Linked DNA regions of Saccharophagus degradans 2-40. The protein of the gene in region 2 interacts with the protein of the main gene of each other region in a pairwise test. Links are inferred from orthologs where the notes say so. Each region holds a gene or a part of one and is shown on either strand. Other genes may lie near its edges. The genes, in order: secA and SDE_RS03500.

Region 1 (3,645 bases), 280 kb from region 2 along the record:
GGCAGCGATATTGTCGCGGTGGCTTCTGGGGTAGTTACTTGGTCTAGCGAGCGCAGCGGTTACGGTAACTTGGTAGAAATTAACCATGGTAACGGCTATAAAACCCGTTACGGCCACTGCAAAGAAAATCTTGTTAAAGTGGGCGATGTTGTTAAGAAAGGCCAAGTTATAGCTTTAATGGGTTCAAGTGGCCGTTCAACAGGCCCCCATGTACATTTCGAAGTCTACAAGCACGGTCGCGCAGTCGACCCATCTACTTATATTCATCGGGCAAGTCGTTAACTACGCCGCCATTTCACACCTTTTTCACACTTTCCTCATCAAATTGCTATAAAATCTCGCGTTTTTGGGAGTGCTTTCTGGCGCGGGGCCCTCATTTTGGATTGGTATAACTATGTTTGGCAAAATATTACGCAGCATCTTTGGCTCTAAAAACGATCGTGAATTAAAGCGAATGGGCAAGCAGGTAAAACTCATTAATGAGTTAGAGTCTACTTTCGTGAAGCTAACGGATGAAGAGCTAAAAGCTAAAACGGCTGAGTTTAAAAAACGACATCAAGATGGCGAAAGCTTAAATGCGCTGCTGCCCGAAGCTTTTGCCGCTGCTAGAGAAGCGAGTAAGCGCGTTATGGGTATGCGCCATTTTGATGTACAGCTTATTGGTGGTATGACGCTGCACGAGGGCTGCATAGCTGAGATGCGCACTGGTGAGGGTAAAACCCTTATGGCGACACTCGCAGCCTACTTAAACGCAATTTCGGGCAAGGGTGTGCATATTGTTACTGTGAACGACTACCTTGCTCGCCGCGACGCTAATTGGATGACACCACTATACGCCGCGCTAGGGCTGACTACTGGGTCTGTGTATTCAATGCAGCCACAGCAGGAGAAGCGTGAAGCATACGCAGCCGACATTACTTACGGCACTAACAACGAGTTCGGTTTTGATTATTTGCGCGACAATATGGCGTTGCGTAAAGAAGATCGCATGCAGCGCCCATTAAACTTTGCCATTGTGGATGAGGTGGATTCGATCCTTATCGATGAGGCTCGTACTCCATTGATTATTTCTGGGGCAGCAGAAGATAGCTCTGAGCTGTACCGCGCCATAAATAAGTTTATCCCTTCGCTGAAGCGCCAAGAAATTGTTGAAAAAGGCGAAGAGCCCAGTGAATTAGGCCATTACACCCTAGACGAGAAAACGCGTCAGGTAGAGCTTACCGAAATGGGCCATGAGGTTATCGAGGATACACTTACTAAAGCGGGCCTGCTGAAAGAAGATGATAGCTTGTACGCCGCTGGCAATTTAGGTTTATTGCATCACGTGTACGCCGCACTAAAAGCGCATGTGCTTTTCCATCGCAATGTTGAATATATTATTCAAAACGATCAGGTCGTGCTTATCGATGAGCATACGGGTCGTACTATGGCGGGGCGGAGGTTGTCTGAAGGTTTGCACCAAGCTTTGGAAGCCAAAGAAGGCCTGCAAATTCAGGCAGAGAGCCAAACGCTTGCTTCTACAACTTTCCAGAACTATTTTCGTATTTATCCCAAGCTCTCTGGTATGACCGGTACAGCGGATACTGAAGCGTTTGAGTTCCGTCATATTTACGGTTTAAATGTTGTGGTAATCCCAACCAATAAACCTATTCAGCGTACAGACTTGAACGACCTTGTATTCTTGTCGGTGGAAGAAAAGTACGAAGCGATTGTGCGCGATGTTAATGAGTACCGCGCTAAAGGTGTACCGGTATTGGTGGGTACGGCGTCGGTTGAAACATCCGAGGCGATGTCTGAGCGTTTAAAAAAGGCGGATATCCCCCACGAAGTACTTAACGCAAAACAGCATGAGCGCGAAGCTGAAATTATTGCCAATGCGGGCCGTCCAGGTAATGTGACCATCGCAACCAACATGGCTGGCCGTGGCACCGATATTGTATTGGGTGGTAACCTTGAGGCTGAACTGGCTAAATTGGAAAACCCAACAGAAGAGCAAATTGCCAAGGTGAAGAGCGAGTGGCAAACCCGTCACGACCAAGTCGTTGCCGCGGGTGGTTTGCATATTATTGGAACCGAACGCCACGAATCTCGCCGCATTGATAACCAGTTACGCGGTCGTGCAGGGCGTCAGGGCGACCCTGGTTTGTCTCGCTTCTACCTATCTTTAGAAGACAACTTGATGCGTATATTCGCGTCGGATCGCATGCGCAGCTTTATGCAATCTATCGGTATGGAGAAAGGCGAAGCGATTGAGCACCGCATGGTGACTAACGCCATCGAAAAAGCTCAGCGCAAAGTGGAAGGGCGGAACTTCGACTACCGTAAGCAAATATTGGAATACGATGATGTTGCTAACGATCAGCGCCGTGTAATTTACTCGCAGCGTAATGAATTGTTAGATGCCGACGAAATCCACGACGCTATTGATGGTATTCGTCAAGATGTTATAGCTGATGTGATTGCAGGCTTCATTCCACCACAAAGTGTAGAAGAGCAATGGGATGTGGCGGGGCTGGAGCAAAGCTTAGCCAACGAATACGGAGTGCAACTGCCTATTCAAAAATGGTTGGATGATGACGATAAGCTAAATGAAGAGAGCTTGCGCGATAAGATTACCCAAGCAATGGATGATGCTTACAATGTTAAGCGCGAGCAGTTGGGCAACTCCGTTGTCATGCTAGAAAAACAATTGATGCTGCATGTATTGGATCAGTTGTGGAAAGAGCACCTACAAAACATGGATCACTTGCGTCAAGGTATTGGGTTACGTGCGTACGCACAGAAAAACCCCAAGCAAGAATACAAGCGCGAATCGTTTGAAATGTTCCAGACCTTGCTAGAGAGCTTAAAGCACGACGTTATTCGCCTGTTGTTCCGCGTGCAGCCCATGACCGAAGAACAAATGAATGAAATGGAAAAGCGCAGGCAAGAAGAGGCCGAGCGTCAGCGTCAAAGAATGCAGCTTCGTCACGCAGAAGCGCCTTCGCAGTTAGCGGCGCCAGCCACCCCAGCCACACCAGAAGAGCTAAGCGAACTCAAGCCAGAGCGCCCCTATGTGCGCGGCGGCTCTAAAGTTGGCCGTAACGACCCGTGCCCATGTGGTTCGGGCCAAAAATATAAATCTTGCCACGGCAAGTTGACGGGCTAAGCGCCCACTTTGTAGCGGAGTAGTTAAATGGCTGTTGGTCCAGATATTTGGCCGGAAATGCACATTATTGATGGTGTGCGTATTGGCGTTGCCCAAGGCGGTATTAAGCGTGCTGGTCGCGATGATGTTACTTTGTTTGAAATTTGCGAAGGCGCGCGCGTAGCTGGGGTTTTTACGCAAAATGCGTTTTGTGCCGAGCCGGTAAAAATTGCCAAGCAGCATTTGGCAAAACAAAATGTACGCTACTTATTAATTAATTCCGGTAATGCCAATGCCTGTACGGGCAAACTAGGTAATGCTGCTGCAATGAAAACTTGCAACGCCCTAGCGGGGCTTACCCAGGTAGATGCCAGTTCTGTTATTCCTTTTTCTACAGGTGTAATTGGCGAGCTATTGCCAGCAGATAAAATTATTAACGTGTTGCCGCAAGCCATAGAGTCTTTAGATGCCGACAACTGGACGCGTGCCGGTCGCTCTATAATGACAACCGATACTCG
Region 2 (3,318 bases):
TCCACAAGTCGCGTACCCTGAATAGATAACCCAGCTAAAGATTGACCCGCGCAAAGCACGGCGCATAGCGCAAGCGCTATAGAAAATATTCTCATGTTGACTTCCTCGTTATTCATTATTATTGGTTTTGGATATGCGTCTGGCGACGCAGTATCCTCTCTACATGTGTAGAGCAAGGGCAAAAAAACCAGTGCAACCGGTTACATTTTAGGGTAAAAAAATGCCTCAAATTATACAGCCTTCACAATGGCACCACGTTAGAGCCCTTATTTAAGCTAGCATGGCTAATTGATAGTAAGCAATAGCATCAAAATAATGAATACACAAAGAATGTATACGGTTACAAACGCAACCACTTAGCCAAATAAAGTCGGCGCCAGTAACCACATGGCTCTCACGGCGATTTAAGCGTTTGTATATCGCCACTCAAATGCTTTTTAGTTAGGAAGGAAAAGCTTTTATATTCCTTTTTCGTCTGCCAAGCAAAAGGCAAAGTTATCCCACATAAGCACAATAACTGCAAAGCGCGCACTAAAGAGCCCTTGTAAAAGCCCGTTAAATAATCGAAAAAAGACAGGAAAGACAAAGAGGAATATGAAGAATTAAAAGGCCCCACAGAATTAGCAGGGCCACAAAAACACAACTACAGAATACCTATCGCACCGCTTTTGCCGCGCTTTGGGTTAACCCTGCTGCGTAATCCATCACATGGAAAATAACATTTTGTTCGTGGCTACCAGAAACCAATACCGCACCTGGGCCCCTTGCGTAAATAGCCACATCTTCACCACCGTGGGTTTCCGATTCCAACGGCACCAAAGCCTCTTGATGGTAACCGCGATGCTCGGTATCAATATCAGAAATATCGTGGCGACCGACGTTAATTGCACCGCGCTCGCCTTCGCCATCGACAATATTCGCGAAGCCCATACCATTATGGTAGCCAAGCGTAGTAAACGGTAGGCCATTTTCATCCAATATTAGTTTGCCGCTACCTGTGCGTACCTTACCTAAAATGGGGTTGCCGCGTGCGGGGTAGCCCGCCATGGTAAACACGTGGCTGTGGTCAGCAGTCACAATAATAAGCGTGTCTTCCGCGCTAGTCTTTTCTAACGCCACCGCGACCGCATCCGAAAGCTCAACCGTTTCAGCGAGGGCATTGTAGGCATTGCCCTCGTGGTGAGCATGATCGATACGCCCGGCCTCGACCATCAAAAAGAAACCATCTTGATCTTGTTTTAATAGGTCAATCGCCTTGTCTGTCATCTCGGCTAATGTGGGTTCGCCAAGCTTATCTGCGCCTCTATCCGCCCCGTAGCGCATATGGGATTCGCTAAATAAAGCCAGTACATGGCTCTGAGCATTGGGCGCTAATTTATCGAACGCGGCTTTGCCAAATACCACTTGCCCCTGCGGGTGTTGCGCTTGCCATTCGGCAATAAGGTTTGCATCGTCGTTGCGTTTACCCTCAATTTTTTTGCTCGCGTCGGGGGTATTAAAGGCAGCGTCCCTCGGCAAAAAATGCCGGCGCCCACCGCCCATAATAACTTCAATACCGTTTACATTATCAACATACTGTTCGCTGGCCACACTTTTTAAGCGCGTTTCGAAAGTAATAAGCTGTTTGGCAATATCTTCGCAACCTGCTGCTTTTGCCTCGGCACTTAGCTCACTGTCGTCTTCCCAATCCCGCTGTGCAGATTTGGCATAAGTCGCCCCTGGGGTTGCATGGGTGACACGCGCCGTAGTTACAATGCCGGTGGCCTTGCCGCTCAATTCGGCTAACTCTAATGCGGTAAATAATTCATGCCCTTTGCCACTGCCGCAGTGGTTAGGCACCACATCCTCACTTATAGATAGCACCCCGGCACGGGTTTTAACGCCGGTAATCATGGCCGTCATGGTGCCTGCGGAATCGGGGGTTTGCTGATCGGTATTGTAAGTGCGGCTCAAGCCCGCAAAAGGCATAGTGTCAAAGCTCAACTCGTGCTCTTCACCTAACTTACCTAGCTGCTGACCGGCGTAAATACGTGCGGCTGTGATAGTTGAAACCCCCATACCATCACCAACAAATAAAATAACATTTCGCGCTTTGCCTTTGCCCGCCAACGGCCCAACGCTTTGCGCCTTTTCGGCAATTTTATTTTGGCCAGCGTAATACCAACCTTTACTTGCTTCTGTTGGCGGAACTAGCTTTGCCAGCGCTTCACTAGATGGCGCAACGGGTTTATCTTGCCCGCAGCCAGCTAATGCCAACGCCACTGCGCAAAAACCTAATTTTGCTCTGTTCATTATTTGAGTCGCTACCTGTTTCTTCACTTTCGTTACCACCCAGCTGTTAAGCTCTGCCATGTTGTATCCTCAGTTGTACACATAATGTGCTTTATTTGTGGTCGCGTGTACTGCAGCACATGATATTTTTGCGCCTTGCCAGCGGTTTACTTGCTGGCAGCCACGGCATTGCTTATGCTTCGTTTTTATTTTTGCCGTGCACTTTTTAACTGCGTATGGCCTGCGCTTACTTCGCAGGCATTTACTCGCAGCCACTGTAAGTGCACTAGCAACACACCAAACCAATAGCGAAACACTGTAACTCACTACTGGTTAATTGAAAGGTTAATACGTTATGTCCCGCAGCTACCCGCAAACCCGTTTACGCCGCAATCGCTTCGCTAAGTTTTCTCGCAATTTAGTGCGTGAAACGACGTTAACCAGCCACGATTTTATTTACCCGCTGTTTATTATCGACGGTAAGAATCAACGCCAAGCTATCGATTCTATGCCCGGTCAGTTTCGCTTAACCCTCGATGAGCTCGCGCGCGAAGTGGAAGAGCTATTGGCGCTGGATATTCCCGCCATTGCCCTATTCCCCAATATCGATCCCGCTTTAAAAACCTTAAACGGCGATGCCGCGTTTAACCCAGAAGGCTTGGTGCCACGCGCAGTACGTATGCTTAAAGAACGCTTCCCCGAAATGGGCGTAATTTGCGACGGCGCGCTCGACCCCTATACAAGCCACGGGCAGGACGGGATAGTAGACGAAAATGGTTACGTATTAAATGACGAGACCATAACTGCCTTGAGCCAACAAGCCTTAACCTGTGCCGAAGCCGGTGCCGATGTCATCGCCCCCTCAGATATGATGGACGGCCGTGTAGGCGCTATTCGCCGCAGCTTAGACGAAGCTAAATTTATTAACACCCAAATTCTCGCTTATTCGGCAAAGTACGCATCCGCCTACTATGGCCCCTTCCGCGACGCTGTTGGCTCGGCTAGCAACTTAGGCAAAGCAGACAAGTTCAACTACCAAATGGACCC

Evidence for each region.
Region 1: the proteins of SDE_RS03500 (region 2) and secA interact in binary tests that used the Escherichia coli proteins (3 or more experiments, as listed by UniProt). The link is inferred for Saccharophagus degradans 2-40 from one-to-one orthologs.

Annotation. Positions count from the first base shown.
Region 1 is NC_007912.1:1,110,699-1,114,343, forward strand. The notes cover bases 28-3,348. They hold secA (preprotein translocase subunit SecA), read left to right. Parts: upstream 28-394; coding sequence 395-3,148; downstream 3,149-3,348. Other genes in these bases: SDE_RS04510 (M23 family metallopeptidase), read left to right, coding at 28-282; argJ (bifunctional glutamate N-acetyltransferase/amino-acid acetyltransferase ArgJ), read left to right, coding at 3,176-3,348. Outside these bases: more of SDE_RS04510, read left to right, coding at 1-27; more of argJ, read left to right, coding at 3,349-3,645. UniProt on the Escherichia coli protein: Required for protein export, interacts with the SecYEG preprotein conducting channel.
Region 2 is NC_007912.1:829,390-832,707, reverse strand. What follows is about bases 4-2,997. They hold SDE_RS03500 (alkaline phosphatase), read right to left. Parts: upstream 2,353-2,997; coding sequence 655-2,352; downstream 4-654. Other genes in these bases: hemB (porphobilinogen synthase), read left to right, coding at 2,627-2,997; SDE_RS03505 (cellulase family glycosylhydrolase), read right to left, coding at 4-95. Outside these bases: more of SDE_RS03505, read right to left, coding at 1-3; more of hemB, read left to right, coding at 2,998-3,318.